3 regions of the Geodermatophilus sp. SYSU D00696 genome follow, and region 2 is predicted to be linked to each of the others. Evidence: riboswitches for the same ligand, from Rfam matches in the RefSeq annotation. Region 2 holds a riboswitch; each other region holds the start of a gene.
The links. A riboswitch is a leader RNA that binds a small molecule or an ion and turns the genes downstream of it on or off. The one in region 2 is predicted to bind cyclic di-AMP.

Region 1 (10,124 bases), on a different contig from region 2:
GCTCGGGGCGCCGGGGCACGCCGAGCTTGCGGACGGCGACCACGTCGAGCTCCGCGCCGAGCGCCGCGGCGACCTCGGCGGCGACCAGCACGCCCCCGCGGGGCAGGCCCAGGACCAGCGCGTCCGGGCCGAGCGGCACGGCCGCGTCGCGGGCGGGGTCGGCCAGGCGCGCGCCGAGCCGCCGGCCGGCGTCGCGCCGGTCGGCGAACGGCGGCCCGTGCACCGCGCGGTCCGGTCAGACCGGCTGCGGGCCGGTCGGCGGCGGGGCGGTCGGGTCGGTGGGGCTCGGCTGCGGCAGCGGGGCCGGCGACGGCGGGGAGATCGGGTCGACCGGCGACGGCGAGGGGCCGGGCGGCTCGGGCATCGGCGTCGGTGTCGTCATGACCGGACGGTAGTCCGCGGTGCCGCCGTCCGGTCCTGGTCCGCTACGGGCGGCGGGCGCGGTGCAGGGCGACGATGCCGCCGGTGAGGTCGCGCCACTCGACGTCGGCCCACCCGGCGGCCCGGATGCGCGCGGCCAGCGCCGGCTGGTCGGGCCAGGCCCGGATCGACTCGGCCAGGTACACGTAGGCGTCGGGGTTGCTGCTCACCGCGCGCGCGATCCGCGGCAGCGCCCGCATCAGGTACTCGGTGTAGAGGGTGCGGAACGGGCGCCAGGTCGGGCTGGAGAACTCACAGACGACGAGCCGGCCGCCCGGGCGGACCACCCGGGCGAACTCGCGCAGGGCGGCGTCGGGATCGGCGACGTTGCGCAGCCCGAAGGAGATCACCAGCCCGTCGACGCTCGCGTCGGCCAGCGGCAGCGCCATCGCGTCGCCGGCGATCTTCGGGACCGGCCGGGCGGCGCCGGCGCGCAGCATGCCCTGGGAGAAGTCGCAGGCGATGGCGTGCACCCCGCCGGCGGCCAGCTCGACGGTGGACACCGCGGTGCCGGCGGCGACGTCGAGGACGACGTCGCCCGGCCGGGCGCCCAGCGCCTCGCGGGTGGCGCGCCGCCAGGCGGCGTCGCGGCCCCCGGAGAGCACGGTGTTGGTGAGGTCGTAGCGGCGCGCGACGCCGTCGAACATGGCCGCGACCTCGTGCGGCTGCTTGTCCAGCCCGGCCCGCCGTCCGGCGGTGTGCGCGCTGTCTCGCCGGTCCGCCACGGCGCCGACGCTACCGGGCTGCCTACGCTGGGGAGCGTGACAGCCGCGGCGGTGACCTCCCCGGACGCCGCCGCGCCCGCGGTCACCACGGTGGCGCTGCCCGACTCCCCCGACCTGCTGGGCCTGCTGCCCCGCGACGGCGCGCTGTCCTGGGTCCGCCGCGGCGAGGGGCTGGTGGGCTGGGGCGAGGCCGACCGGCTCGAGGTCTCCGGTCCCGGCGCGCTGGCCGAGGCGGCGGCCTGGTGGGCCGCGCGCAGCGCCGCGCTCGCGGTCGACGACGCGGTGGGCGTCCCCGGCTCGGGGCCGGTGGTCTTCGCCAGCGTCGCCTTCGACCCCGCGGCCGGGACGTCGGTGTTCGTGGTCCCGGAGGTCGTCGTCGGCCGGCGCGACGGGGTCACCTGGCTGACCACCACCGGCGACGCCGACCCCCGTGAGGTGCCAGCCGGCGACCCCGCTCCGCCGTCCGCCGCGCCCACCCGGCTGCGCTACGCCGACGGGGCCCTCGACCCCGCGTCCTGGTGCGGCGCGGTGGCCGCCGCCGTGCGCCGGATCGACGACGGCGACCTCGCCAAGGTGGTGCTCGCCCGCGACCTGCTGGTCACCGCCGACGTGCCGCTGGACGCCCGCCGGCTGCTCGACCGGCTCGCCGCGCGCTTCCCCGACTGCTGGACCTTCGCCGTCGACGGGCTGCTCGGCGCCACCCCCGAGCTGCTGCTGCGCCGCACCGGGCGGCAGCTGTCGGCGCGGGTGCTGGCCGGCACCGCCCCGCGGGGCGCGGGCGCCGACGACGAGCGGCTGGCCGCCGGGCTGATGAGCAGCGCCAAGGACCGCGCCGAGCACGCCCTCGCCGTCGACTCGCTGGTGCGGGCGCTCGACCCGTTCTGCACCGCCCTCTCGGTGCCGGAGGCCCCGTCGCTGCTGACGCTGGCGAACGTGCGGCACCTGGCCACCGACGTCACCGGCACGCAGCGGCGCTCGGGCGCGCGCGGCCGCGCCGGGCTGCTGGAGCTGGTCGAGGCGGTGCACCCGACCGCCGCGGTGGGCGGCACGCCGCCCGACGTGGCCACCGCGCTGATCGCCGAGCTCGAGGGCATGGACCGCGGCCGCTACGCCGGACCGGTCGGCTGGCTCGACGCCCGCGGCGACGGTGAGTTCGGCCTGGCCCTGCGCTGTGCCCGGCTCGGCGAGGACGACCCGTGCACCGCGCGGCTGTTCGCCGGGTGCGGCATCGTCGCGGGCTCCGACCCCGCGGCCGAGCTCGCCGAGACCCAGTCGAAGTTCGCCGCGTTCCAGGCCGCCCTGGAGAGCTGAGCCGGAAACGGGTCGGCGGCCGGCGTCCGGGCTGGTTGGGTGGCCCGGTGACCGCCGTCCCGACCATCGCCGGCGACCGCTCCCTCCCGTCGCCCTTCGACCACCCGCACGCCTCGGCGCGGGCGCGGGAGATCGCCGAGCAGGGGACGATCCTCCGCGCGCAGGTGGGGTCCGGCGTGCACGGCACGTCGGTGACGGGGCAGGACGACCGCGACGAGATGGGCATCTGCCTCGAGCCGCCCGAGTACGTCACCGGCACCGCGCGCGTGCCCGCCGGGCTCTCGACGCCGGTGACCGTGCCGTTCGAGCAGTACCACCGGCACACCGCGTGGGACCGCCCCGGCGGGCTCGCCAACCGGTCGGGCGCCGGCGACCTCGACGTCGTGGTGTACGCGGCGCGGAAGTGGGCGCGGCTGGCGCTGGGCGGCAACCCCACCGTCCTGCTGCTGCTGTTCGTGCCCGACGAGGAGGTCGTCGTCCGCGACGCCGCGGGCGCGGACCTGGTGGCGCACGCCGACCGGTTCGTCTCCCGCGTGGCCGCCGACCGCTTCCTCGGCTACCTGAGGGGCCAGCGGGCGGCGATGACCGGCGCAGCCGGCGCGCACACGAACCGCCCTGGACTCGTCGCCGCGCACGGGTTCGACGTCAAGTACGCGATGCACGCGCTGCGGCTGGGCATCCAGGGGGTGGAGTTGCTGACGACCGGCCGGATCACCCTGCCGGTGCCCGAGCCCCACCGCACGTACCTGCGGAGCATCCGCCGGGGCGAGGTACCGCTGGCCGAGGTGGTCGCCGCGGTCGACGACGCCGAGGCCCGGCTGCTGGCGCTGCGCGACAGCCCGGCGGTGCCGGCCGCGCCCGACCGCGCCTGGGTGGACGCGTGGCTGCACCGCTCGTACCTCGCCCACTGGACGGCTCGCGGCCGCTGACCGGTCCGACGACGAGGGCCCCGGCCGCTGGGCAGCGGCCGGGGCCCTCGTCGGGGGGTGAGGATCAGCCCACGTAGTTCACGTGCACGTGGTCGTGGTGGTTCGCGGTCACGCTGCCGCGGTCGGCCATCGCCTTCCACGCGCCGTCGGGCGAGGTCAGGATCCGCTGCTCCCAGATGACGTACTCGACGCCGAGCTCGTCCCAGTGGTCGACGTGGTACTGGGCGATGGCGTCACCGAGGGCGTTGTCGGTCATGACCATGTAGTCCAGCGCCAGGCCCGACGGGTGCCCGTTCGGGTCGACCGCGCTCCCGCGCGTACCGCCGAGGGTGATGTCGGCGGCGCCCGGCACGTTGCTCACGACGGCGTTCGCGGCGGCCTGCACGACCGCCTTGACCGGGCCGGCGCTGTTGGTGATCGACGCGATCGCGGAGGCGACCTGCGGGGCGACCTCGGCCAGCGGGGCCACCGCGGGCGCGGGGGCGGACTCGCCGGCGGAGGCGGTCGCGGCGGGGGCCTCCGGGGCCGGAGCGGCCTGGGCCGGGGCCGCGCCGCTGACGGCGAGCACCTGACCGGGGTAGATCCGGTTCGGGTTGCTGCCGATGACGTCGACGTTGCGCTCGTAGAGCTCGCGCCAGCCCTGCTGGTGGGCGGCGGCGATCTTCTTCACGGTGTCGCCCCAGCGGACGGTGTAGTCCTCGGTGGCGGCGTCGTCGGCGTGGTCGTGGGAGTGACCGGCCTCCGCGGCCGGGGCGGGTGCCTCGGCGGCGGGAGCGGGGGCGGCGGGCGCCTCGGCGGCGGCCGCGGTGGTGCCCTCGGTCAGGTACTTGCCGCAGCTCGGCCAGGCGCCGATGCCCTGGCCCTCGAGGACGCGCTCGGCGATCTCGATCTGCTGGGCCGGGGTGGCCAGGTCGGCGCGGGCGGCGAGCTCGGTGCCGCCGAAGCCGGCCCAGGTGGACTGGCTGAACTGCAGGCCACCGTAGTAGCCGTTGCCGGTGTTGATGCTCCAGTTGCCGCTGGACTCGCACTGGGCGACGTCGGTCCAGTCGTGGCTGGTGGAGGCGGAGGCCGGGGAGCTGAGGACGCCGAGACCGACGACGGTGGCGCCGGCGGCGACAGGGGCCCGGGCGATGACCTTCTTGGTGCGGACGTAGCGGGGTGCGCGGTGCTTGGGCATGGTGATGATCTCCCGATCACCGCCGGCGAGGTGAGCTGTCGGGTTCGGGCGATCGGTGCCCGGCCGCGGTCCGCGGCTTCACCCCGAGGCGCGTTCGGGTCCGGCCCCCGTGGGCCGTCGCGCGCCGGAAGTGGGTCCCCCACCCCTGCCCTGGGTGTTGGTGTGGACGACCGGTGGGCAGGGTTTGGCGGACCGGCGCCGCGCTCCGTTCTGCTGAGCGCAGCCAAAAAGCTACCTACGGTCATGGCAACTGTCGCTGTGTCGCCGGTCACACTGCGATTAGGAGGGGACACGTGGGGTAGCGCGTGACGCCGCCGTGACCAACCGACCGCCTGCGGCGCCGGCGGGCCGGGAGTGGGGAACGCGCTGGTCACCGGCGACTCGCCCCCCGGTCCGCGTGGTCCGGCGCGGCCCCGGCGACCGGCCCCCCGGGACCCTGCGGGCACGTCGCTCGTGATGGACGCCACGGGACGGACCGGTCCTCCACCGCCCGTCCCGCCCGGTCAGCCGAGGGCGTGGGCGGCGGCGTCCCGGAGCGCGACGGCGAGGTCGGCCTCGGCGCGCTGGTCGGTGCGGACGACGACGACCCGCGGCCCGCCCGCCGCCAGCGCGGCCGGCAGCTCGCCGGCCGAGGAGACCGCCGTCGCCGTCCAGCCCAGCGCCTGCGCGACCGCTGCCAGGTCGCGCCCGTGCGGCGTCCCGAACACCCGCCGGTAGTCGCGCGCGTACGCCGCCCGGCCGGGCTCGAGCTGGGCGAAGATCCCGCCGCCGTCGTTGTCCGGGACGACGAGCGTGAGGTCCGGACGCGGCTCGCCCTCGCCGGTGAGCAGGCCCTGCAGGTCGTGCAGGAACGTCAGGTCGCCCAGGAGCGCCACCGTCGGGCCGCCGTGCGCCAGCGCCGCCCCGACCGCGGTCGAGACGGTCCCGTCGATGCCGGCCACCCCGCGGTTGGCCAGCACGGCGACGTCGCCGCGCGGCACGGCGAGGCGGTCGACGTCGCGCACCGGCGTCGAGGAGCCGAGCACCAGCAGCGCCCCGGCCGGCAGCGCGGCGACGACGTCGCGGGCCAGGCGGGCGGCGGTGAGGCCCGGCGCCGCGTCGAGCAGCGCGTCGACGGCGGTCCCGACGCGGGCGGCGGCGTCGGACCACGCCCCGGCCCACGCCCCGGCCCGGTTCCCGGCCCGGCCGGGGTCCGACGGCGGCCCGGCGGGCGGGGCGGCCCGCGAGACCAGCGCGCTCGACCGGCCCGCGTCGGGCCAGCGCGGGGTCGCCGCGACCGTCTCGACCCGCACCCGCGGGTCGGCGAGCAGCGCCGACACCGGCCGCGACAGCGTGGGCCGGCCGACCACCACGACCCGCTCGGGCCGGTGCGTGTCCAGCCAGGCGGGGACGCCGAGCAGCAGCGCCCCGCCGCGGACGGCGTCGCCGGTCCACGCGCCGCCGCTGGGCTCGGCGACCACCGGCCAGCCCGAAGCAGCGGCCCCGGCGGCCCAGGCCCGGCCGGCCGCGGGTGGTCCGTCGCCGGCCACCACGAGGGTGCGCGGCCCGTCCCCGACCGGACCGGCCGGGACGGGCGCGGGCGCCCCGGCCGTCCACGGGGCACCGCCGGCGCGACCGGCCCACGGGCCATCGAGCGGGCCGGGCTCCCCGTCGGGCAGCAGCGGGTCCCGGAAGGACAGGTTCAGCTGCACGGGGCCGGGGTCGCCGGACAAGGCGCCGGTGGCCGACAGCAGCGCCCGCGACACCACCGAGCGCCAGTAGCGGTTCTGCGCGGCCTCCCGCCCGGCCTCGGGCACCCCGACGTCGGCCGCCCAGCGCACCGCGCCGCCGTAGAGGCCGGGCTGCTCGATCGTCTGGTTGGCACCGGTGGACCGCAGCTCCGGCGGCCGGTCGGCGGTGAGCGCGAGCAGCGGGACGCCGCTGACGTCGGCCTCGAGCACCGCGGCGTGCAGATGCGCGGTCGCCGTCCCGGAGGTGGTGAGCACCGGCACCGGGCGGCCGGAGGCGCGCGCCAGGCCGAGGGCGAGGAAGGAGGCGGTCCGCTCGTCGATGCGCACGTGCAGCCGCACGGCACCGGCCCGCTCGGCGGCGGCGAGCGCGAGCGCGACCGGGGCCGAGCGCGAGCCGGGGGCGAGGACGGCGTCGCGGACCCCGCCGCGGACCAGCTCGTCGACCAGCACGCGGGCCAGCGCGGTGGAGGGGTTCACGCGGCGAGCACCGCGGTGAGCCGCGCCGACCACCGGGCGGTCACGTCGTCCGGCGCGGCCACGGCGGCCCGCCGGTCGGGCACCACCGCCCGCACCGGCAGCGCGCCGTCGACGGGCACCAGCGGATCGCCGCTCACGTCGCCGTCGAGCAGCGCTGCGGTGGCCAGGCCGCAGGCGAAGGGCAGCTCGGGCAGCGCGGCGGCCAGCGCGACGCCCGCCGCGAGGCCCACCGAGGACTCCAGGGCCGAGGACACGACGCACGGCAGCCCGTGCGCCTCGGCGACCCGCAGCGCCGCGCGCACACCGCCCAGCGGCTGCACCTTGAGGACGACGACGTCGCAGGCCCCGCGCAGGTCGACCGCGAGCGGGTCGCCGGCGCGCCGGACGGCCTCGTCGGCGGCGATCCGGACGTCGATCCGCCGGCGCAGCGCGCACAGCTCGTCGAGCGTCGCGCACGGCTGCTCGACGTACTCGAGGCCGACCCGGTCGAGCTCCCGGATGCGGGCGGCCGCGGTGTCGACGTCCCAGGCGGCGTTGGCGTCGACCCGGAGCGCGCCGGACGGGCCGAGCGCGTCGCGGACGGCCTCCACGCGGGCGAGGTCGTCGGCCGGCGTCTGCCCGGGCTCGGCCACCTTGACCTTCGCCGTCCGGCAGCCCGACGCCACCACGATCGCGCGCGCCCGCTCGGGGCCCACCGCGGGCACGGTCACGTTCACCGGCACCGCGTCGCGCAGCGGCGCCGGCCAGCCGTGCAGCGCGGCCTCGGCGGCGGCCGGCCACCAGCGGCGGCTCTCGACGGTGCCGTAGTCCCAGAAGGGCGAGAACTCGCCCCAGCCGGCCGGGCCGCGCACCAGGACGCCGTCGCGCACGTCGATGCCGCGGAAGCGGGTGCGCATCGGCACCGACCACACCGCCGCCTCCTCGATCCCCGGCGGGAGGGCGGCGGTGATCACGCCCGCCAGCGTAGATCGCGCGCCTCGTACCCTGGTTCGACGTGCCCCGGCAGCTGACCGTCCTCCCCGCGCCGGACGATCCCGACGGCGTGCTGCGCACCGTGCTGCCCGCCGTCCGCGCGGCCCTCGACGGCGGTCCGCCGGTGGCCGTCCTCCCGTCGGGTCCCGCCGCCGCGGCCGCCCGCGCGGTCCTCGCGCCGGACGAGCCGCTGGAGGACGGCGCCGACGTCGTCGTCGTCACCTCCGGCTCCACCGGCGGCGGCCGCGGGGTGCTGCTGTCCGCGGCGGCGTTGCGGGCCTCGGCCGGCGCCACCGCCGACCGGCTCGGCGGACCCGGCGCCTGGCTGCTCGCGCTGCCGGTGTCGGCGGTCGCCGGGCTGCAGGTGCTGGTCCGGTCGGCCCTGGCCGGCACCGCGCCCACGGTCCTCGCGCCGGGCGAGCCCCTCGCCGCCGCGGTCGCGCGGATGCCCGCCGGCCGCCGGTACGCCTCGCTGGTGCCCACCCAGCTGCGCCGGTACCTCGACTCGGAGCCCGGCGCGCTGCGCGCCCTCGACGCCGTCCTGGTGGGCGGCGCGGCCACTGACCCCGCCCTGCTGGCCCGGGCCCGCCGGGAGGGCGTGGCCGTGGTGACCACCTACGGGATGACCGAGACGTGCGGCGGCTGCGTCTACGACGGCGTCCCGCTCGACGGTGTCCGGGTCCGGGTCGAGGACGACGGCGTCGCCATCGCCGGTCCCGTGCTGGCCCTGGGCTACCGCCGCGACCCGGGCGCGACGGCGGAGGCCTTCGCCGGCGGCTGGTTCCGCACCCGCGACGCGGGGTCGACCGGGCCGGACGGGCGGCTGACCGTCACCGGCCGGCTCGACGACGTGGTGGTCAGCGGCGGGGTGAACGTCGCGCCGCAGGCGGTCGAGGGCGTGCTGCGCGAGCACCCCGACGTCGCCGACGCCGTCGTCTTCGGCCGGCCCGACGAGGAGTGGGGGCAGCGGGTGGTGGCCGCCGTCGTCCCGGCCGCGGGGACCAGCCCGGACCTCGCGACGCTGCGGCCGTGGGTGGCGCAACGGCTCGGCAGGCCCAGCGCCCCGCGGGAGCTGCACCTGGTCGACGCGGTGCCCACCCTGCACACCGGCAAGCCCGACCGCCGCGGCCTGGCGGCCGCGCTGGCCGGCGGCCGCTGATGGCCACGCCCGCGCAGTGGGTGGCCGGCGCCCGGCCGCGCACCCTGCCCGCGGCGCTGGCGCCCGTGCTCGTCGGCACCGGCGCCGCCGCCGCGCTCGACGGGTTCCGGCCCGTGCCGGCGCTGCTGGCGCTGCTGGTCGCCCTCGCCCTGCAGGTGGCGGTGAACTACGCCAACGACCACTCCGACGGGAAGCGCGGCACCGACGCCGACCGGGTCGGCCCGATGCGGTTGGTGGGCTCGGGCGCCGCACCGGCTCGCCAGGTGCTCGCCGCCGCGCTGCTCGCCTTCGCCGTCGCGGGCGTCGCCGGGCTGGTCCTCGCCGCGCTGTCGAGCTGGTGGCTGGTCGCCGTCGGGGCGGTCTGCATCGCGGCCGCGTGGACCTACACCGGCGGCCCGCTGCCCTACGGCTACCGGGCGCTGGGCGAGGTGTTCGTCTTCGTGTTCTTCGGCCTGGTCGCCGTCGCGGGGACGACGTTCGCGCAGACCGGCCGGGTCGAGGGGCTGGCGCTGGCGGCCGCGGTGCCCGTCGGGCTGCTGTCGGTGGCGCTGCTGGTGGTCAACAACCTGCGCGACATCGCCGGGGACGCGGTCGTGGGCAAGCGGACGCTGGCGGTGCTGCTGGGCGACCGTGCCACCCGCCTGCTCTACGTCGGGCTGCTGGCCGGGGCGTTCGCCGTCGTCGTCGCGATCGGCGTCGTCCGGCCGTGGGCCCTGCTGGCGCTGCTGGCGGCCCCGCTGGCGGTGCCGCCGTCGCGGGTCGTGCTCTCGGGTGGCCGCGGGCCGGCGCTCATCGCGGCGCTGCAGGCCACCGGGCTGCTCACGCTGGCCACCGGGGTGCTGCTCGCCACCGGCCTCGCCCTGTCGGGCTGACCCTCTCCGCGGGTCAGGCGGCGTCGCCGGAGAGCCGGGCGCGGAACTCCTCCTTGGCGCGGCGCTTCTCCTCCGAGCGCATGACCAGCGCGACGCTGAGCTGCTCGCGGGAGCGGCGCAGCAGGAAGTACGACACCGGCATCGACAGCAGCAGGCCGAACAGCAGGCCCGACCAGAGGTCGAGGCCCACCATCCACAGCACCACGGTCAGCAGCGCGAAGACGGCCAGCCGCCCGATGGTGTGCACGAGCAGCCAGGGCAGCACCCTCGGCCGCACCGCGGGCCGCCCGTCCGGGCCCACCGGCGTGACCGGCGTGCGCTCCTGCTCAGCCATGACGGCCCTCCCACTTCG
Region 2 (10,124 bases):
TCGGCCAGGTCGCGGGCGTGCTCGCGCAGCTCCACGACCTCGACGACGGCGTCCTCGCCCCGCTCGCGCAGCGCGTCGACGGTGGCGGCGGTCAGCCGGTCGGCCAGCAGCCGGGTCGACGACGGCGTCGACAGGCCGGCGCTGACGACGGCGAGGGTGCGGGTGGTCATGCGGAGACCTCCTCCTGGACCTGGCCGGTGACGTCGTCACCCGCGGCGTACACGGTGGAGTCCTGCGCGCCGCCGCGGGCGGCGACCAGCGACGCGTGGGTCGGCGCGTCGGGCACGTGCGCGGGCTTGAGCGCGGCGAACTCGCGGCGCAGCACCGGCACGACCTCCTCGCCGAGGATGTCGAGCTGCTCGAGGACGGTCTTCAGCGGCAGCCCGGCGTGGTCGACGAGGAACAGCTGCCGCTGGTAGTCGCCGACGTAGTCGCGGAAGCCGAGGGTCCGCTCGATGACCTGCTGCGGGGAGCCGACGGTCAGCGGCGTCTCGCGGGAGAAGTCCTCCAGGGAGGGGCCGTGGCCGTAGACCGGCGCGTTGTCGAAGTAGGGCCGGAACTCGTCCACGGCGTCCTGCGAGTTCTTGCGCATGAACACCTGACCGCCGAGGCCGACGATCGCCTGGTCGGCGGCACCGTGGCCGTGGTGCTCGAAGCGGCGGCGGTAGAACTCGACCATCCGCTGGGTGTGCTCCTTCGGCCAGAAGATGTGGTTGTGGAAGAAGCCGTCGCCGTAGTACGCGGCCTGCTCGGCGATCTGGGGGCTGCGGATCGAGCCGTGCCACACGAACGGCGGGACGCCGTCCAGCGGGCGGGGCGTCGAGGTGAAGCCCTGCAGCGGGGTGCGGAACCGCCCCTGCCAGTCGACGACGTCCTCGTCCCACAGCCGGCGCAGCAGCGCGTAGTTCTCCACCGCCAGCGGCAGCCCGTCGCGGATGTCCTGGCCGAACCAGGGGTAGACCGGGCCGGTGTTGCCGCGGCCCATCATCAGGTCGACGCGGCCGCCGGCCAGGTGCTGCAGCATCGCGTAGTCCTCGGCGATCTTCACCGGGTCGTTCGTGGTGATCAGGGTGGTCGCCGTCGACAGCTGCAGCCGCGAGGTCTGCGCCGCGACGTAGGCGAGGGTCGTCGTCGGCGACGAGGAGAAGAACGGCGGGTTGTGGTGCTCGCCGAGGGCGAAGACGTCCAGGCCGACCTCCTCGGCCTTCTTCGCGATCGTGACGATCGCCCGGATCCGCTCCGCCTCGCTCGGCGTGCGGCCCGTCGTGGGATCGGTCGTGATGTCACTGACCGAGAAGACGCCGAACTGCATCTCGTGCTCCATGTGGTTGAGAGTGCAACTACTGCTACGGCCCGTCCAACCGCGGCGCCCTCGCGTCCATTCCCAGGGTCTCGTGACCGCGCTGAGATGCAATGACTGCGCTCGGTGACGGATCCGGCACGTCCCGGCGATCCCACTCCGGCGGGCTCCGCGCCCCCCTGTCGGCGCCCGGCCGGTGGGTATCCGGGGTGGGATCGTGATCACCCCGACGGCCGGCCGGGGAGTCCGGACCGGCACGGCGGACCGAGGGGGACCGGGATGTCGCAGCGGGCAGGGGGAGGCGCTCAGACCGGAGCGCCGGGGGACGGCACCGGGGGACGGTCGCCGTCGGGCGGACTCGACGGCCTGCTGGGGACCGGGCCGGTGTTCACCGGGGCGGTCCGCGGCTACGACCGCGCGCAGGTCGACGACTACGTGAACTGGGCGGAGACCGAGGTCCTCGTCCTGCGCCGGGAGAACGACCACCTGCTCAGCCGCTACGCCGCCGCCTCGGCCGAACTGCAGAACGCCCGGCGCCGGCTGGCCGCGCTCGTCCGCGAGCGGCAGTCGCTGCCGGGGCCGGACGAGGCGCTGGAACTGGTCCGCCGGGCCGAGGCCGAGGCCGCAGCCCGGACCGCCGCCGCCGAGGAGGAGGCGCGGCGCGTGGTCGAGGAGGCCCGCACCGAGGCCGAGGCGCGGCTGAGCGGGGTCGCCGAGATGCGCGAGGCGGTCATCGCCCTGCGCGAGCAGACCCGCAGCGAGGCCGCGGCGGTGCTCGAGGCGGCCCGCCGCGAGGCGGCGGAGCTGGGCCGGGGGGCGGCCGAGGAGCGCGCCCGGCTGGACCGCGCGGCGGCCGCGGTGCGCGAGCGCCTGGACCGGGAGGCGGCAGAGGTCCGCGCCCGCGCCGACGCCGAGGCGGCCGAGCGCCGGCGGGTCGCCGAGGCCGAGCTCGCGCCGCTGCGCGACGAGCGCGACCAGGCGCGCGAGTGGCTGCTCGGGCTGACCGGGCAGATCGACCGGGCGCTGGCGGTGATCACCGGCGTGCTGCCCGACGACGTCCCCGTCCTCGCCGAGCGTCGCGAGGCGGCCGAGACCGTCGGGGAAGCCGCGGCGGGCGCCGCGCGGGAGCCGGTCGCCGCTGCCGATGCGTCGCAGGTCACTGTGTTGCGCGACACGGACCGGCCCCAGGTCGCCGCGGCCTCCTGACCAGCAGCGACACCGGCGCGGGCAGCTGCCCGGGGGGCCGGCGGGTCACACCCGTCCCGCCGGTCCCTCCGGCCCCGTGTTGTCACGGACCGGTAACGGTGTCTACGGTGGCGGGCGTCCGGTCGGTCGTCTCTCCCCGTCCGGGGAGCCTGGCCGGACGCCGCCGAGTCGTGTCCGCACCCGTGGACGCGAGCCGGGGACCCACCGCAGTACTGGGGTGAATCGCACCCGTCGAGCTCTGCTCGCGGGGGTGTAGGGCTGCTTCCCGCCCGAACCCGTCAGCTAACTCGGTAGGCGGCTCACGGAAGAAACGGAGAGCCTCCGCATGCCCCGCCTCCGGGCCCCCGCGGCCCGCAGGTGCAGCCGCCCGCGCGCGCAGCGCGGTCCCGCGTCCTCCTGACGCCGGCTCGACCCTGCCCTGCCGCGCCCCGGCGCCGACCGCGGCCGCCGGAGACCTCCCGACCAGACACGCCGTAGACCCGCGCTGCGTGCGCGTGCCCATGCCCCGGGCCGCCGCGCGCCCTCTCCCTCGGAGCGCCCACCCGCATGTCCAGCCGTACCCGCCGCACCGCCGCCGACACCCCCGTCGCCGAGACCCCCGACACCCCTGACACCGACGCCCTCGAGACCGCCGTCCTCGAGGTGGACGACGAGACCCCCGCCCCCGGCCGCGCGCGCCGCGGTGGCCTGCTGGGCTCCCGCCGCCCGGCCCTGCTGCTCGGTACCGCCGCCGCCGGCGCGCTCCTGGTCGGGGTGCTCTCCGGCACCGGCCCCGCCGCCACCGGCGGTGCCGAGGCCGACACCGCCAGCGCCTCGGTGGGCGTGGCCGAGGCGCTCGGCCTCGCGGAGCAGGGCACCGACGGCGCCGTCGAGGACGGTGACCTCGCGCCGCTGGAGGAGCTCGCCGCCTCCCGCACCGAGCGCACCGCGATCGACGCCGCCGCCGTCCAGGCCCAGGCCGCGGCCGACCAGGCCGAGCGCGACCGCATCGCCGCCGAGGAGGCCGCCCGCATCGCCGCCGAGGAGGAGGCCGCGCGCGCCGCCGCCGAGGCGCAGGCCGCCGCCGAGGCCCAGGCTGCCGCCGAGGCCCAGGCTGCCGCCGAGGCCGAGGCCGCCGCCGCGGAGGCCGCTGCTGCCGCCGAGGCCGCCGAGGCCGCCGAGGCCCAGGCCGCCGAGTCCGCCGCGGCTCCGGCGCCGAGCAGCTCCAGCTCCGAGAGCCGCGGGTCCTTCAAGGACTACGCGCTCAGCCTCGTCGGCGCCGAGCAGTTCTCCTGCCTCGAGAAGCTCTGGGGCAAGGAGAGCAACTGGAACCCCAACGCGCAGAACCCGACCAGCACCGCCTACGGGATCGCGCAGTTCCTCGACTCCACCTGGGCCAGCACCGGCATCGCCAAGACCTCCGACGGCTACCGCCAGATCGACGCCGGCCTGATCTACATCAACGAGCGCTACGGCTCGCCCTGCGAGGCCTGGGCGCACTCGCAGGCCACCGGCTGGTACTGATCCACTAGTACTGATCCACAGGTGGCGCAGGGAGGGCCGGCCCGGACCAGGGTGGTGCCCGCGGGCTTCGTCCGCGCGCACACCCGGGTCCGCCGGCCCTCCCTCGTCCCCGAGGTCCGGCTGCACGTCGCCGACGACGTCGTCGCCCTGTGGGAGGCGATGGAGACCGCCGGCGGCGCCGGTGAGGAGCCGCCGTTCTGGGCCGCGGCCTGGCCCGGCGGGCAGGCCCTGGCCCGCGCCGTGCTCGACGGCGCCGTCCCGGTCGCCGGCCGTCGCGTCCTCGACCTCGGGTCGGGCAGCGGCCTGGTCGCCGTCGCGGCCGTCCTCGCCGGCGCCCGGCACGTGCTGGCCAGCGACGTCGACCCGTTCTCGCGGACCGCGGTCGGCGTCAACGCCGTCCTCAACGGCGTGCGCGGCATCAGCGTGATCGGCGACGTCCTGCACCGTGAGCCGCCCGACGTCGACGTCGTCCTGGCCGGGGACGTCTGCTACGACCGCGTGATGACCGGGCGGGTGCTGCCGTTCCTCGACCGGGCGCGGGCCCGCGGTGCCGAGGTGCTCGTCGGGGACCCCGGCCGCCCGTACCTGCCGCACGAGCGGCTCGAGCCGGTCACCGTGCTCGACGTCCCCGAGACCGAGGGCCCGGGCCTGCGCCGCACGACGGTGTGGCGACTGCCCTGAGCGCCCCGCGGTCGTGGGTAGGGTCGCCGCCGTGGCCGCACCGCTCCCCGTCGCCCCCGGCGGCGGCCGCGGGCGCCGGGCCCGCCGCCCCTCCGGCGACGACCGGGAGCGGGCCATCCTCACCACCGCCGAGGAGCTGCTCGGGCAGCGCCCGCTGGCCGACATCTCCGTCGACGACCTCGCGCGCGGGGCGGGCATCTCCCGGCCCACCTTCTACTTCTACTTCCCGTCCAAGGACGCCGTCGTCCTCGCGCTGCTCGACCGGGTGGTGGGGGAGGCGCGCGCGTCCCGCTCGGCGGCGCTGCGCCGGGCCGGTGACGACGTCCGCGCCGGCTGGCGGGGTGCGCTCGAGGCGGTCCGCGACACCTTCGCCGCGCACCACGCCCTCACCACCGCGGCAGCGTCGCTGTTCGCCACCAGCGCCGAGGCCCGCGCGCTGTGGTCGGAGGTCATGGAGCAGTTCGTCGCCGAGACCGCCGCGGCCATCGACGCCGAGCGGGCCCGCGGCGCCGCCCCACCCGGCCCGCCGGCCCGCGACCTCGCCGTGGCGCTCAACTGGATGAACGAGCGGGTCATCCACGTGACCGCCACCGGGCAGGCGCCGGCGCTGGACGAGGCCGACCTCGTCGACGTGCTGCTCACCGTGTGGCTGCGCGCCGTCTACGGCGGCGACGGGCCGGCAGCCGCACCCACCTGACCGACGCGTCGTCGACGTACTCGACACGGTGTCGAGTAGTGTCGCCCAGGTCACCCCGGCCCCGACAGGGAGAGTCATGACCGAGACCAGTCCCGTCCGCCACGTCGACGTGCTGATCGTCGGCGCGGGCCTGTCGGGCATCGGCGCGGCCTGCCACCTGCAGCGCGAGGTCCCCGGCAAGAGCTACGCCGTCCTCGAGGCCCGCGAGGCCATCGGCGGCACCTGGGACCTGTTCCGCTACCCGGGCGTGCGCTCGGACTCGGACATGTTCACCCTGGGCTACTCCTTCCGGCCGTGGACCGACCCGAAGGCCATCGCCGACGGGCCCTCGATCCGCCAGTACGTCCGCGACACCGCGCGCGAGTACGGCGTCGACGAGCACATCCGCTTCCGCACCCGGGTGCTCGCCGCGTCCTGGTCCACCGAGGACTCGCTGTGGACGGTCACCGCCGAGCGCACCGACACCGGCGGGACCGAGACGTGGACCTGCTCGTGGCTGTCGGTGTGCTCCGGCTACTACCGCTACGACCAGGGGTACCGGCCGGAGTTCTCCGGCGAGGAGCGCTTCCTCGGCCGGGTCGTGCACCCGCAGCACTGGCCCGAGGACCTCGACTGGGCCGGCAAGCGCGTCGTCGTCATCGGCAGCGGCGCCACCGCCGTCACCCTGGTGCCGAGCCTGGCCGCCGAGGCCGCGCACGTGACGATGCTGCAGCGCACCCCCACCTACGTCGTGAGCCTGCCCGGCCGCGACGCGCTCGCCGAGAAGCTGCGCCGCCGGCTGCCCGACCGCGTCGTCTACCCGGTGGTGCGGTGGAAGAACGTGCTGGTCTCCATGGCCTCCTTCCAGCTCAGCCGGCGCCGGCCCGAGCTGATGAAGCGCATCCTCGCGAAGGCGGCGGCCAAGGAGCTGCCCGAGACCGTCGACGTGGGCACCCACTTCAACCCGCCGTACGACCCGTGGGACCAGCGGCTGTGCGTCGTCCCCGACGGCGACCTGTTCCGCGCGCTGCGCGCCGGCAAGGCGTCGATCGTCACCGACCGGATCGCCGGCTTCGACGAGACCGGCATCGACCTGGAGTCGGGGGAGCACCTCGACGCCGACGTCGTCGTCACCGCCACCGGCCTGAACCTGCTGCCCATCGGCGGGATGCAGCTGAGCGTGGACGGCGAGGACGTCGACCTGTCGCGCACCGTGTCCTACAAGGGCTTCATGGTCTCCGGTGTGCCGAACTTCGCCATGACCATCGGCTACACCAACGCCTCCTGGACGCTGAAGGCCGACCTGGTCGCCCGCTACGTCTGCCGGCTGCTGGCCCACCTCGACCGCAACGGCTACGCCGCGGCCACCCCGCTGGCCCCGGCCGAGGGCGGAACCGCGCCGATCATCGGCCTGTCGGCCGGCTACGTGCAGCGCAGCATCGCCGCCCTGCCGAAGCAGGGCGCCCGGGCGCCGTGGAAGCTGTACCAGAACTACGTCCGCGACGTGCTGCTCATGCGCCGCGGGCCGGTCGAGGACGAGGGGATCCGGTTCACCCGCCCGGTCCGCGAGCCCGCCACGGCGGGCGTCGGCGGGGTGGCGGCGTGATGCGGCCCTACGGCTTCACCGGCACGGCCGTCGTCACCGGCGCGGCCAGCGGCATCGGCGCCGCGCTCGCGCCGGCGCTGGCCGCCCGCGGCAACGACCTGGTCCTGCTCGACCGCGACGCCGAGCGGCTCGACGGCGTGGCCGCGTCGCTGCGGGCGGCCCACCCCGCCCGGTCGATCGACACCGTCGTCGCCGACCTCGCCGACGCCGGCCAGCTGCGCGCGGCCGCCGAGGCGATCGTGGCCGGCCACCCCGGGACGACGCTGCTGGTCAACAACGCCGGCGTGGCGCTGGGCGGGCGCTTCGACCAGGTGACCCTCGAGGAGTTCGACTGGGTCCTGGACGTCAACTTCCGCGCCGCCGTCCGGCTCACCCACGCCCTGCTGCCGACGCTCAAGGCGCACCCCGGCTCGCACCTGGTCAACGTGTCGAGCATCTTCGGCATCATGGCCCCGGCCGGGCAGGCGGCGTACTCGTCGAGCAAGTTCGCCATCCGCGGCTTCACCGAGGTCCTGCGGCACGAGCTGGCCGAGGACGGCGTCGGCGTGACCAGCGTGCACCCCGGCGGCATCGCCACCCGCATCGCCGAGACCGCCCGGGTCGGCAGCGGCGTGGACCCCGCGGAGGCCGAGCAGGGCAAGCGCGACTTCGCGAAGTTCCTGCGCTACCCGGCCGACCGGGCCGCCGCCCGCATCGTCACGGCGATCGAGCGACGCCGTCCCCGGTTGCTCATCGGCGCCAGCGCCGCCGTCCCCGACGTCCTGGTGCGATTGGCGCCCGGCTCCTACGGCCGGCTCCTCGCCGGGGCGACCCGGCTGGCGGAGAAGCGCCGCGCCTGAGGGCGCGGGCCGGTCGATGGCGGTCCACGTCGGCACGTCGGGCTGGAGCTACGACCACTGGGACGGCGTCCTCTACCCGCCGGGGACGCCGCCCCGCGACCGGCTGGCCCACTACGTCGCCCGCTTCGGCACCGTCGAGCTCAACGCCAGCTTCTACCGCTGGCCGCGGAACGCGACGTTCGCCTCGTGGCGGCGGCGGCTGCCCGAGGGCTTCCAGCTCTCGGTCAAGGCGCCGCGCGGGCTGACGCACGCCAAGCGGCTGTTCGCGCCCGAGGCGTGGGTCGAGCGGATGACCGCGGCCTGGCACGAGCTCGGCCCGCGCCGGGCGGTGCTGCTGGTGCAGCTGCACCCGGCCGCCGCCCGCGACGACGCCCGGCTCGACTTCTTCCTGTCGCGGCTGCCGGACTGGATGCGGGTCGCCGTCGAGTTCCGCCACCCGAGCTGGCACGACGACGGGGTGTTCGCCCTGCTCGAGCGGCACGGCGCCGCCTACTGCGTGATGAGCGGTGCGGGCCTGCCGTGCGTGCTGCGGGCGACCGCGCCGTTCGTCTACGTGCGGCTGCACGGCCCAGACCTCGCGCACCTCTACGCCGGCTCCTACCCCGACGCCGACCTGCGCTGGTGGGCCGACCGGATCGGGGAGTGGGCGGGGCAGGGCCGCGACGTCTACGCGTACTTCAACAACGACGGCCACGGTCACGCCGTGCGCAACGCGGAGACGCTGCGGGCGTTCGTCGGCTGAGCGGCCCCGGCCTCCGGACGCCAGACTGGTCCGGGCCCCGCCGAACCCGCGGCGGGCCGGGCCGGGGGAGGCGGAGGGTGAGCGAGTCCGAGGACAGGTCCCGCGACAGCGGGCTGGTGGCGCGCTCGGTCGAGGAGTTCGTCGCCCAGCTGCGCGGCTTCACCGACCGGGCCACCCGGCTGGCCGCCGGCGCCGTCCCGGCCGGACTGTCGCTGCCGCGGCTGCCCTCGCCGCCCGGGGCGATGTCGGCCGCGCAGGTGCGGTCGATCGCCGCGTCGGTGAAGGCCCAACGACAGCTCATCGAGGGCCTGATCGGGCAGCTGCAGGCGTTCGACGAGCAGCTCGCCGTCTTCGAGCGGATCCTCGACCCGCTGGTCGAGTGGAGCTCGACCTGGGCCCGGCTGGAGGAGTCCTTCGCCGACGTCGTCCGCCGCTCGCCGGGGGACCGGGAGCCACCTGCCTGACCCCGGTCACTGCATGATCATGCGTGGTCGTGCATAATCTTCGACGTGTCCAAGGTGCTCACGTCCCTGCCCGTCGGTGAACGCGTCGGGATCGCCTTCTCCGGCGGTCTCGACACCTCCGTGGCGGTGGCCTGGATGCGCGACAAGGGCGCCGTGCCCTGCACCTACACCGCCGACATCGGCCAGTACGACGAGCCCGACATCGGCTCGGTGCCCGACCGGGCCGCCGCCTACGGCGCCGAGATCGCCCGGCTGGTCGACTGCCGGGCGGCGCTGGTCGAGGAGGGGCTGGCGGCGCTGACCTGCGGGGCCTTCCACATCCGCTCCGGCGGGCGCAGCTACTTCAACACCACGCCGCTGGGCCGCGCGGTCACCGGCACGCTGCTGGTCCGGGCCATGCTCGAGGACGGCGTCGGGATCTGGGGCGACGGCTCCACCTTCAAGGGCAACGACATCGAGCGCTTCTACCGCTACGGCCTGCTGGCCAACCCGGCGCTGCGCATCTACAAGCCGTGGCTGGACGCCGCGTTCGTCGAGGAGCTCGGCGGGCGGCGGGAGATGTCGGAGTGGCTGACCGCGCACGGGCTGCCCTACCGGGACACTGCCGAGAAGGCCTACTCCACCGATGCCAACATCTGGGGCGCCACCCACGAGGCCAAGCGCCTGGAGCACCTCGACGCCAGCATCGAGATCGTCGAGCCGATCATGGGCGTCCGGTTCTGGGACCCCTCGGTGGAGATCCCCACCGAGGACGTGACCGTCGGTTTCGCCCAGGGCCGGCCGGTGACGATCAACGGCAAGGAGTTCGACTCCGCCGTCGACCTGGTGCTCGAGGCCAACGCCATCGGCGGCCGGCACGGGCTGGGCATGTCCGACCAGATCGAGAACCGGGTGATCGAGGCCAAGAGCCGCGGCATCTACGAGGCGCCGGGCATGGCACTGCTGCACGCGGCCTACGAGCGGCTGGTCAACGCCGTGCACAACGAGGACACCCTCGCCGCCTACCACACCGAGGGCCGCAAGCTCGGCCGGCTGATGTACGAGGGCCGGTGGCTCGACCCCCAGGCGCTCATGCTCCGGGAGTCGCTGCAGCGGTGGGTGGGCATG
Region 3 (10,124 bases), 210 kb from region 2:
CTTCGACAAGACCGGCACCCTCACCGAGAACCGGCTGCAGGTGGTGCGGCTGCTGCCGCTGGCCGACGGCGGGGACGGCGAGGACGGCGAGGACGGCCTGCTCCGCCTCGCCGCGGCCGGGGTGGGCACCGGCGACACCGACGCGCACGAGACCGACCGCGCCGTCGTGGCCGCCGCCGACGACCGCGGCGTGGCGTGCGACGGGGAGCCGGAGGCCTCGGTGCCCTTCGCCACCGGGCGCGGCTTCTCCGCGGCGCTGCGCTCGGGCCGGCTGGTGGTCAAGGGTGCGCCCGAGGTCGTGCTCCGGCTGTGCACCGACGCCGGGGACGCCGCCGACCGGGTGCAGGAGCTGGCCTGCGACGGGCTGCGGGTGCTCGCCGTCGCCGACCGGGCGGTCGAGGGGCAGCCGGAGGACCTCGAGGCGGCGGCGGCCGGGCTCACCCTGCGCGGCCTGGTGGGGCTGGCCGACACGGTGCGCGACTCGTCGGCGGCGGCGGTCGAGCAGCTGGGCGCGGCGGGCATCCGGGTGCTGGTGGCCACCGGCGACCACCCCGAGACCGCGGCCGCGATCGCGGCGCAGGCGGGCGTGCCCGACGCCGACCGGGTGGTCACCGGCGCGCAGCTGGCCCGGGCCTCGGAGGGGGAGCGGGCCCGCCTGGTGCGGGAGTCGGCGGTGTTCGCCCGGCTCACCCCCGAGCACAAGGTGACGCTGGTGGCCGCGCTGCGCCGCGCCGGGGCCACGCTGGCGATGACCGGCGACGGGGTCAACGACGCCGCCGCGATCCGCCTGGCCGACGTCGGGGTCGGCGTGGCCGGCGCCGAGTCGCCCGCCGCGCGCAGCGCCGCCGACCTGGTGATCACCGACCTGGACCTGACCCGGCTGGTCGACGCGGTCGCCGAGGGGCGGGCGCTGTGGTCCCGCGTCCGCGACGCCGTCGCCATCCTCGTCGGGGGCAACGCCGGCGAGGTCACCTTCACCGTGCTCGGCACCGCGCTGGGCGGGCGCGCGCCGATCGGCACCCGCCAGCTGCTGCTGGTCAACCTGCTCACCGACATGTTCCCGGCACTGGCCGTCGCGGTCGCCCAGCCGCGGGCGGCCGCCCCGGACGCGGACGACGGGCCGCTGGCCGGCCACCCGCTGGCGCCGGTGCTGCTCGCCGGGCCCTACCGCGGCTTCACCGAGGCGGTGCGGCACCAGGTCGCCGTCCGCGGCGCGGCCACCGCGGCGGGCGCGGTGGGTGCGTGGGCCACCGGCTGGCCGCCGCTGCTGCGCCGGCGCGCGAGCACCATGGGCCTCGCCGCGCTGATCGCCACCCAGCTGGGCCAGACCGCCTGGGCCGGCCGCCGCAGCCCGCTGGTGCTGGCCACCGCGGCCGGGTCGCTGGCGGTGCTGGCCCTGGTCGTGCAGACCCCGGGGGTCAGCCGGTTCTTCGGCTGCACGCCGCTGGACCCGCTGGCCTGGCTGGTCGTCCTCGGGTGGGCCGCTGCCGGCACCGCCGGCGCGGAGGTCGTCCCGGCGCTGGCGCGCCGGTGGTCCGGTCAGGCGGGGACGCGCTCCGACGAGCGGGCCGAGCGGGTGATGGCCCACCCGACGAGGGCCGCCACCGGGAACATCAGCACGCCGTAGACGGCGGCCGGGACCGCGAGCTCCACGCTGCCGAGCACGCTGATCGCGACGGCGATGGCCAGCGTGCTGTTGTGCACCCCGATCTCGAACGCGCACGCCACCGCCTGCCGGTGCCCGACGCCGACCGCCCGGGGGACGGCGAACCCGATCAGCAGGCTCAGCAGGCAGAAGGCCAGCGCGACCAGCCCGACCTCGCGCAGGTAGCCGGCCACGTTCTCCCGCTCGGCGACGACGGTGCCGACGATGACCAGGGCGAGCACGACCGCCGAGAGGACGCGCACCGGCTTGTCCATCCGGTCGGCGAAGGCCGGCGACCAGCGCCGCACCAGCATGCCGAGCGCCACCGGCACCAGCACGATCGCGAAGACCTGCACCGTCTTGCCGAACTGCAGGCCGATCTCCCCGGCGCCGGGCGGGTCGAACACCGCGACCGCCAGGTTGGTGACCAGGGGCAGGGTGACCACCGCGAGGAGCGAGTTCACCGCGGTCAGCGACACGTTGAGGGCGACGTCGCCGCGGAACAGGTGGCTGAACAGGTTCGCCGTCGTCCCGCCGGGGGAGGCGGCCAGCAGCACCATGCCCACCGCCAGCACCGGCTCGAGCCCCGCGAGCACCACCAGGCCGAAGCACAGGGCCGGGAGCACGAGCAGCTGCAGCGCCAGCGCGACCACCGCGGCCCGCGGCCGGCGGGTGACGCGGACGAAGTCGTCGACGGTCAGCGACAGGCCCAGGCCGAGCATGACCACGGCCAGGGCCGCGGGCAGGGCGACGGTGGCGAGAGCCGAGTCCACGGGCGACCTCCGGGTGCCTCCGCGGCGCCGGTGCCGCGGCTTCCCGGGGATCCTCGCCGACCGGCTGCCGGACGGCGAGGGCTGTCCCACCTGGGGGTTGAGGACGGTGCCCGGTGGGAACCACAGGGGAGCGGCGCGTCAGACCACCGGCACGCCGCACGAGCCCCCGGACGGGGGCCGCGTGGATCGGGGGACGGAGCCCTGGGGGACACAGCCCCTCGGGGGCAGTACGGGACGGAGCCAGGGACGTGACCTCGCTGGAGACGGGCCGGCAGACGCTGGGGGACCGCTACGAGCTCCAGGAGCTGATCGCCCGCGGCGGCATGGGCCAGGTGTGGCGGGGGCGCGACCGGCTGCTCCTCCGGCCGGTCGCGGTCAAGGTCCTGCGCAGCGAGTACGCCGACGACCCGGTGTTCCTCGAGCGGTTCCGCTGCGAGGCCCGGCACGCCGCGGCGCTGAGCCACCCGAACATCGCCGCCGTCCTCGACTACGGCGAGTCCGACGACGAGGCGACCGGCGAGCACCTGGCCTACCTGGTCATGGAGCTCGTCGACGGCGCGCCGCTGTCGGACCGGCTCTCGACCGACGGGCCGCTGGAACCCGAGGCCGCGCTCTCGGTGCTGCAGCAGACGGCGGCGGGTCTGGCCGAGGCCCACCGCGCGGGCCTGGTGCACCGCGACGTCAAGCCGGCCAACATCCTGGTCCGGCCCGACGGCCGGGTGAAGCTCACCGACTTCGGCATCGCGTGGTCGGCGGAGAGCGTGCCGCTGACCGGCACCGGGCAGGTGATCGGCACCGCCCGCTACATGTCGCCGGAGCAGGCCGCCGGCGACCGGGTCAGCCCGGCCAGCGACGTCTACGCCCTCGGCCTGGTCGGCTACGAGTCGCTCACCGGGCACGCGCCGTTCGACGGCACCAACCCGGTCACCGTGGCGCTCAAGCAGGTGCGCGAGGCTCCCGAGCCACTGCCCGAGGACGTCCCGCCCGGCGTCCGCTCCCTCATCGACGCCGCCCTGGTCAAGGACCCCGGTGAGCGGTTGCCCGACGCGGACGCGTTCCTGACCGCCGTCGAGGAGACGATCGAGCAGACCGCCCGGCCGCGCCCCGGGGCGCCGTCGCCCTCCCGGGCGGTCGCCGCGGCCCCGTCGGCCGCGCTGGTCGAGACGGCCGCGGTCACGGTGCCCTCCCCGGAGCCGGTGTCCCCGGACGACCTGCCACCCGGGGAGACCGCGGAGGTGTCCGGTGCCTCGCGGTCGCCGCGCCGGCGCCCGGCGGTGCTGGTGCCGGTGCTGGCGGTGCTGCTCGCGGGCCTGCTCGCGGTCCTCCTCTGGCCGGGTGGCTCCGGCGGCGGGCAGCCTCCCGCGCAGGCCGCGGAGACCGGCGCCGGCACCGGCGAGGGCGCCGCGGCGGCCGGCTCGGTGGTCCTCGCCGCCAACGACCACGTCGGGCGCCCTGCTGACGACGTCGCCGCGGACCTCACCGCGCTGGGTCTCACCGTGCAGCGGCAGGACGAGGTGACGACCGCCGTCGAGCCGGGCACGGTCTCGGGCCTCGACCCGGTCGGTGTCCCGCTGCAGCCCGGCGCCCCCGTGACGCTGCGCGTCGCGGTCACCCCGGCAGCACCGGCACCGGCGCCCGAGGGCGGTGCGCCCGCGGGAGGTGAGGGTCCCGAGGCGGCGCTGTCGGTGCCGTCCGGGTCCGGCCCGGCCGCGCCCGCGCCGGCCGAGCCCGCGCCCGCGGAACCGGGACCGTCGGACGCCGCCGTGTCCCCGGACGCAGCGTCCCCCGAGCCCGCGCCGGCCGAGCCCGCGCCGGCCGAGCCCGCGCCCTCCGACGCGGCCCCCTCCGACGCGGCCCCCTCGGACGCGGTGTCCTCGGAGCCCGCCCCGTCCGAGCCCGCGCCCTCGGACAGCGTCCCGACCGAGCCGGCCCCGACCGACCCCACCGGGCCCGCGCCGACCGAGCCGGCGCCCTCGGACAGCGCCCCGACCGAGCCGGCCCCGACCGACCCGACCGGGGCGGCCCCGAGCGAGCCGTCGGAGCCCGCCCCGAGCGAGCCCTCGGAGCCCGCGCCGTCGGGGTCGTCGGGCGCGACGTCCCCGGGGTCGGCGACGTCGTCGGCACCCGACGGGGGCAGCGCGGCTCCCGACACGGGTGCGGCCGGCTGACCGCGGGCGGTTAGGGTCCTCCGCCATGCCGACCAGGTCACCGGGGGACGCTCCGGCGGGGACGATCGAGACGCTGGGCCTGCCCACCCGGGCAGTCACCGCGCTGACCCGCGCCGGCATCACCGACGTCGCCGCGCTCGCCGCCCTCAGCCGCCGTGAGCTCGCCGCCGTGCCCGGGCTGGGCGCGGGCCTGGTGACGGCGATCCGCCGCGTCGTGCCGGAGCCGCCCACGCCGCTGCCCCGATCGGGGACGGCGGCGCGCGACGGGCAGCTGTCGCTGCCGGCCGAGGACGACGGGGCGCCCGACGCGCCGGAGATCCCCTCCTTCGCCTCGCTGCGGGACCCCCGCCGGCGCAGCGGCCTCGACCTGCTGGTGCCCGGGGCCCCCGCGCCGGAGCAGGGGACGGCGCCCGGTCCGCAGCCCGAGGCGGAGGCGGCCCCGCCCGCGTCCGCCCCGCGCCGCGCCGCCCGCCCGGCGCCTGCACCCCGGCCGGCCGAGTACGCCGACCTGGTGCGGCTCGGGGTGCGGGTGGCCCGCGCCGCGGTGACCGTGCCCGGCCGCCTCGCGCTGTGGTCGGTGCGCACCCAGGTCGACTGGCTGCGGCGGCTGCTCGGCGCCTGACGGCCCGACACGCCGCCGCGACACGCGATGCTCGTCACGCTCCGCCGCCGCGGGATTGTCACGGTGCGGTAACGACGGTTACCGTGGCCGCCGTCCGACCGGCCGTCAGTCCCCGTCCGGGGAGTCCGGACGGATGCCGCCGAGTCGCCCTCCCGGGCGAGCCGGGGACCCACCGCACCACTGGGGTGAATCCCGCCCGCCGGACACCGTCCGGCCGCGGGTAGGGCTGCTTCCCGCCCGAACCCGTCAGCTGACCCGGTAGGCGGCCCACGGGAGAAACGGAGAGCCCGCCGGATGGCGCGCTTCTGCAGCACGACCGCACCACCCCGCCGGCTCCGCCGCACCCGGGTGCGCTCCCGCATCTGACCGCGCCCGGCCGTCCCGACGCCGCACCGCGCCCACCCGAGCTCCTCGGGTGGTGCCCGCCGGTGCGCCCGCGTCGCCCCGACGGCCGGTGCCGCCCACTGCCCCGCACCCCTCCACGGCGCCGCCGCCGGCCGCGCCGTGCCCGTACCCCTGGAGCACCTCCCCCCGATGGACGCCCCCACCGCCGAGATCCCGCGGCCCGCCGCCGGCGCCGCCCGCCGGTCCCGCCGCGCCCCCGTCCGCCGCCCCGCGCTGCTGCTCGGCGTCGCCGCCGCCGGCGCGCTGGTGGCCAACGTGCTGGTCGGCCCCGACCCGGCCGCCGAGGCGCAGGCGGGGACGTCGGAGACCGTGACCGTCGCCCAGGCGCTGGGCCTGCCCGCGCAGACCGGCACCGCGACCGAGGTCCCGCAGGTGCAGCCGCAGGACCTGCAGGTGCTCGAGGAGCTGGCGGCCAGCCGCGGCAGCCGCGAGGCCGCCGAGACCGCCGCCGCACAGGCGCAGGCCGGTGCCGACCAGGCCGTGCGCGACGCGCAGGCGGCCGAGGCCGCGCGGCTCGCCGCCGAGGCGCAGGCCGCCGCGGAGGCGCAGGCCGCCGCCGAGCGGGCCGCCGCCGAGGCGGCCGCGGCCGCGGAGGCCCAGACCGCCGCGGAGGCCGCGGAGGCGCAGGCGGCGGCGGAGGAGGCCGAGGGGGAGTCCGGCGGGTCGGAGGCGGCGTCCTCCCCGGCCGCCTCGTCGTCGGCCTCGTCCTCGTCGTCGGGGACCACGGCCTCCCGCGTCGCCCGGATCACCAACACCTCGGGCCCGGTGCGCTCGGTGGTGCAGGCCGCCGCCGACGCCGTGGTCAGCAACGTCCCCGGCGCCGCGTCGATCACCCTCGGCGGCACCCGCGCGAGCGCGGCCGACCCGGGCGGGCACCCCTCCGGCCTGGCGCTGGACTACATGGTGCTGACCGACGCCGCCCTCGGCGACGCGATCGTGCAGTACCACGTCGAGCACTGGGACGAGCTCGGCGTCGACTACCTCATCTGGGAGCAGCGGATGCTCTCCTCGCCGGGTGGCTCGTGGTCGACCATGGCCGACCGGGGCGGCGTCACGGCCAACCACTACGACCACGTGCACGTCAACTACGTGGGCTGAGCCGCGACCTCCCGCGCCGCGGGCGCCAGCCAGCGCACCGGGTCCTCGAGCACCGCGTCGAGCGCGCGCAGCGCCGCGCCGGTCGCCCCCGCGGCCGGCACGGCGCCGCCCGCCGCCACGAACGGCCGGCGCCACCGGGCCGAGAGCACCCGCCGGGCCAGGTGCTCCTCCAGCCCCGGGCGCAGCAGGTCGGTCAGCTCGGCGAGGTGACCGCCGAGCACCACCGTGGGGATGTCGAGCACGTTGACCACCCCGGCCAGCGCGACGCCCAGCGCCCACGCCGCGCGGTCGAGCGCGCGGCGGGCGCCGGGGTCGCCGGCCTCGGCGCGGGCCCGCAGCTCCGCGGGGCCGGCGTCGGCGGGCACCCCGGCGGCGGCCAGCAGCGCCAGCCGGCCGGCGTAGCGCTCCAGGCACCCGGTCGACCCGCACGGGCAGTCCGGCCCGGCCGGGTCGACGCAGACGTGGCCGATCTCGCCGGCCCAGCCCGAGCTGCCGGTCATCACCCGGCCGCCGAGCACCGCGGCCCCGCCGATGCCGATCTGCCCCGACAGGTAGACGAAGTCCCGGTGCGGCCCCGGCCGGCCCGGGGCGCTCTGCGCGACGCAGCGCGCGGCGAGGTCGGCCTCGTTGCCGAGCACCGGGACCAGCCCGTCGGGGAGCAGGTCGGCCAGCACGTCGGCGGGGCGCACCCGCGACCAGCCGAGGTTGGGCGCCCGCAGCAGCAGGCCCCGCCCGGCGTCGACCAGGCCGGGCAGCGCGAGCCCGGCGCCCACCACCCGCACACCGGCGGGCAGCGACCCGAGCACCTCGGCGCCCAGCCGGCCGAGCCGGTCCAGCGTGGCGACCGGGTCGCTGCCGCGCAGGTCCTCCTCGTGCAGCCGCTCGGCGACCGTCCGCCCGCGCAGGTCGACCACCCGGACCGCGACCAGCCCGGCGTCGACCTGCATGCCCAGCCCCGCCGGCCCCGACCCCGGTGCCAGCGGGGTGGCCGGCCGGCCCCGGCGCGACGCCGGCCCGCGCTCGACCTCGTCGAGCAGGCCGCCGGCGACCAGGTCGTCGACCAGCCGGGACGCCGTGCCGCGCGTGGTGCCCAGCGCCGCCGCGACGCCGGCCCGCGACAGCTCGCCGGGGTCGGCGCACACCGCGCGCAGGACCAGCGCCAGGTTGGTCGCCCGCAGCGTCGACTGCCGGGCACCGGTGAGGACGCGGCCGTCGGACACGGGTTGAGGTTAGCCGGGTGGATCGTTTATGTTCTACCGCAGCACAAAAGCGGTGGCCCGCGTCACCCGGACGAGCGCCCCGGTGCCCGGCGGAAGGATCCCCATGCCCCTGCAGCCCACCCGTGAGGACAGGTTCACCTTCGGTCTGTGGACGGTCGGCTGGCCGGCCCGCGACCCCTTCGGTGACGCGACCCGTCCGGCGATCGACCCGGTCGAGTCCGTCGAGAAGCTCGCCGAGCTGGGCGCCTACGGCGTCACCTTCCACGACGACGACGTGATCCCGTTCGGCAGCGACGACGACCAGCGCGCCAAGACCATCGAGCGCTTCAAGCAGGCGCTGGCCGACACCGGCCTGGTCGTGCCGATGGTGACCACCAACCTGTTCACCCACCCGGTGTTCAAGGAGGGTGCGCTCACCGCCAACGACCGCGGCGTCCGCCGGTACGCGCTGCGCAAGGTCATGCGCAACATGGACCTCGCCGCCGAGCTCGGCGCCTCCACCTACGTGCTGTGGGGCGGCCGCGAGGGCACCGAGGTCGACAGTGCCAAGGACCTCAAGGCCGCGCTGGACCGCTACCGCGAGGGCATCGACACCCTGGCCCAGTACTCCGAGGACCGCGGCTACGGCCTGCGCTTCGCCCTGGAGCCCAAGCCCAACGAGCCGCGCGGCGACATCTTCCTGCCGACCATCGGCCACGCCATCGCCTTCATCCACGGCCTCGAGCACGCCGACCTGGTGGGTGTGAACCCCGAGGTCGGCCACGAGCAGATGGCCGGCCTCAACTACACCCACGGCATCGCCCAGGCGCTGTGGCAGGACAAGCTCTTCCACATCGACCTCAACGGCCAGAAGGGCCCGCGCTACGACCAGGACTTCGTGTTCGGCCACGGCGACCTGCTCTCCGCCTTCGCCACCGTCGACCTGCTGGAGAACGGCTTCCCCTCCGGGGGTCCCCGTTACGAGGGCCCGCGCCACTTCGACTACAAGCCGCTGCGCACCGAGGACCTGAAGGGCGTCTGGGAGTCGGCCGAGGCCAACATGCGCACCTACCTGCTGCTCAAGGAGCGGGCCGCCGCGTTCCGCGCCGACCCGGAGGTCCAGGAGGCCCTCGCCGACGCCGCCGTCCCGGAGCTCGCCCAGCCGACCCTCGGCGACGGCGAGTCCCACGAGCAGCTGCTGGCCGACCGCTCGGCGTTCGAGGACTTCGACGCCGAGTCCGCCGGCGCCCGCCGGGGCGGCCAGGTGCGGCTGTCCCAGCTCGCCCTCGAGCACCTGCTCGGCGCCCGCTGATGCCTCTGGTCGCGGGGGTCGACACCTCGACCCAGGCCTGCAAGGTCGTCGTCCGGGACGCGGCGTCCGGTGCCCTCGTGCGCGAGGGCCGGGCGCCGCACCCGGAGGGCACCGAGGTGGCCCCCGCGGCCTGGGCGGCCGCCCTGGATCAGGCGGTGGCGCAGGCCGGCGGGCTCGACGACGTCGCCGCCGTGGCCGTCGGCGGGCAGCAGCACGGCATGGTCTGCCTCGACGAGGACGGCCGGGTCGTGCGCGACGCCCTGCTCTGGAACGACACCCGCTCCGCCGGCGCGGCCGCCGACCTCACCCGTGAGCTCGGCGGCCCGCGGGCGTGGGCCGACGCCGTCGGCCTGGTGCCGGTGGCGTCGTTCACCGTCACCAAGCTGCGCTGGCTGGCCGAGCACGAGCCGGAGAACGCACAGCGCACCGCCGCGGTGTGCCTGCCGCACGACTGGCTGACCTGGGTGCTGGCCGGGACGCCCGGCCTCGGCGCCCTGGTCACCGACCGCGGCGACGCCAGCGGCACCGGCTACTGGTCGGCGGCCACCGGCGAGTACCGCCCCGACCTGCTCGAGCGGGCCCTCGGCCGCACGCCGGCCGTCCCGCGGGTGCTCGGCCCGGCCGAGGCCGCGGGCACCTCGGCCACCGGCGCGGTGCTCGGGCCGGGCACGGGGGACAACGCCGCGGCGGCGCTCGGGCTGGCCGCCGAGCCCGGCGACGTCGTCTGCTCGGTCGGCACCTCCGGGGTGGTGTCGATCGTGTCCGACACCCCGGCCGCCGACGCCACCGGTGCGGTCGCCGGGTTCGCCGACGCCACCGGCCGGTACCTGCCGCTGGTGGCCACGCTCAACGCCGCCCGCGTCCTCGACGCCACGGCCCGGCTGCTGGGCGTCGACCACGAC

Region 1: another riboswitch for cyclic di-AMP. It lies ahead of ACI79O_RS06040 (transglycosylase family protein); the one in region 2 lies ahead of ACI79O_RS01035 (aggregation-promoting factor C-terminal-like domain-containing protein).
Region 3: another riboswitch for cyclic di-AMP. It lies ahead of ACI79O_RS00035 (hypothetical protein); the one in region 2 lies ahead of ACI79O_RS01035 (aggregation-promoting factor C-terminal-like domain-containing protein).

Annotation. Positions count from the first base shown of each region.
Region 1 covers NZ_JBJGYY010000006.1:88,404-98,527, reverse strand. Annotated here, with positions in the region: gene ACI79O_RS06065 (phosphoribosyltransferase) at 1-223, opposite strand, end outside; gene ACI79O_RS06060 (hypothetical protein) at 236-382, opposite strand; gene ACI79O_RS06055 (demethylmenaquinone methyltransferase) at 426-1,145, opposite strand; gene ACI79O_RS06050 (isochorismate synthase) at 1,182-2,456, shown strand; gene ACI79O_RS06045 (nucleotidyltransferase domain-containing protein) at 2,504-3,385, shown strand; gene ACI79O_RS06040 (transglycosylase family protein) at 3,450-4,562, opposite strand; cyclic di-AMP (ydaO/yuaA leader) riboswitch at 4,567-4,735, opposite strand; gene menD (2-succinyl-5-enolpyruvyl-6-hydroxy-3-cyclohexene-1-carboxylic-acid synthase) at 5,066-6,769, opposite strand; gene ACI79O_RS06030 (o-succinylbenzoate synthase) at 6,766-7,722, opposite strand; gene menE (o-succinylbenzoate--CoA ligase) at 7,764-8,900, shown strand; gene ACI79O_RS06020 (1,4-dihydroxy-2-naphthoate polyprenyltransferase) at 8,900-9,772, shown strand; gene ACI79O_RS06015 (DUF4229 domain-containing protein) at 9,786-10,106, opposite strand; gene ACI79O_RS06010 (Lrp/AsnC family transcriptional regulator) at 10,099-10,124, opposite strand, start outside.
Region 2 covers NZ_JBJGYY010000001.1:209,187-219,310, reverse strand. Annotated here, with positions in the region: gene ACI79O_RS01050 (FMN reductase) at 1-170, opposite strand, end outside; gene ACI79O_RS01045 (LLM class flavin-dependent oxidoreductase) at 167-1,324, opposite strand; gene ACI79O_RS01040 (hypothetical protein) at 1,685-2,506, shown strand; cyclic di-AMP (ydaO/yuaA leader) riboswitch at 2,658-2,818, shown strand; gene ACI79O_RS01035 (aggregation-promoting factor C-terminal-like domain-containing protein) at 3,053-4,009, shown strand; gene ACI79O_RS01030 (class I SAM-dependent methyltransferase) at 4,064-4,690, shown strand; gene ACI79O_RS01025 (TetR/AcrR family transcriptional regulator) at 4,722-5,387, shown strand; gene ACI79O_RS01020 (flavin-containing monooxygenase) at 5,464-6,972, shown strand; gene ACI79O_RS01015 (SDR family NAD(P)-dependent oxidoreductase) at 6,972-7,811, shown strand; gene ACI79O_RS01010 (DUF72 domain-containing protein) at 7,828-8,553, shown strand; gene ACI79O_RS01005 (hypothetical protein) at 8,631-9,017, shown strand; gene argG (argininosuccinate synthase) at 9,063-10,124, shown strand, end outside.
Region 3 covers NZ_JBJGYY010000001.1:3,960-14,083, reverse strand. Annotated here, with positions in the region: gene ACI79O_RS00055 (HAD-IC family P-type ATPase) at 1-1,627, shown strand, start outside; gene ACI79O_RS00050 (bile acid:sodium symporter family protein) at 1,540-2,418, opposite strand; gene ACI79O_RS00045 (protein kinase domain-containing protein) at 2,667-4,586, shown strand; gene ACI79O_RS00040 (DNA-directed RNA polymerase subunit alpha C-terminal domain-containing protein) at 4,612-5,208, shown strand; cyclic di-AMP (ydaO/yuaA leader) riboswitch at 5,336-5,489, shown strand; gene ACI79O_RS00035 (hypothetical protein) at 5,743-6,711, shown strand; gene ACI79O_RS00030 (ROK family transcriptional regulator) at 6,699-7,931, opposite strand; gene xylA (xylose isomerase) at 8,035-9,222, shown strand; gene xylB (xylulokinase) at 9,222-10,124, shown strand, end outside.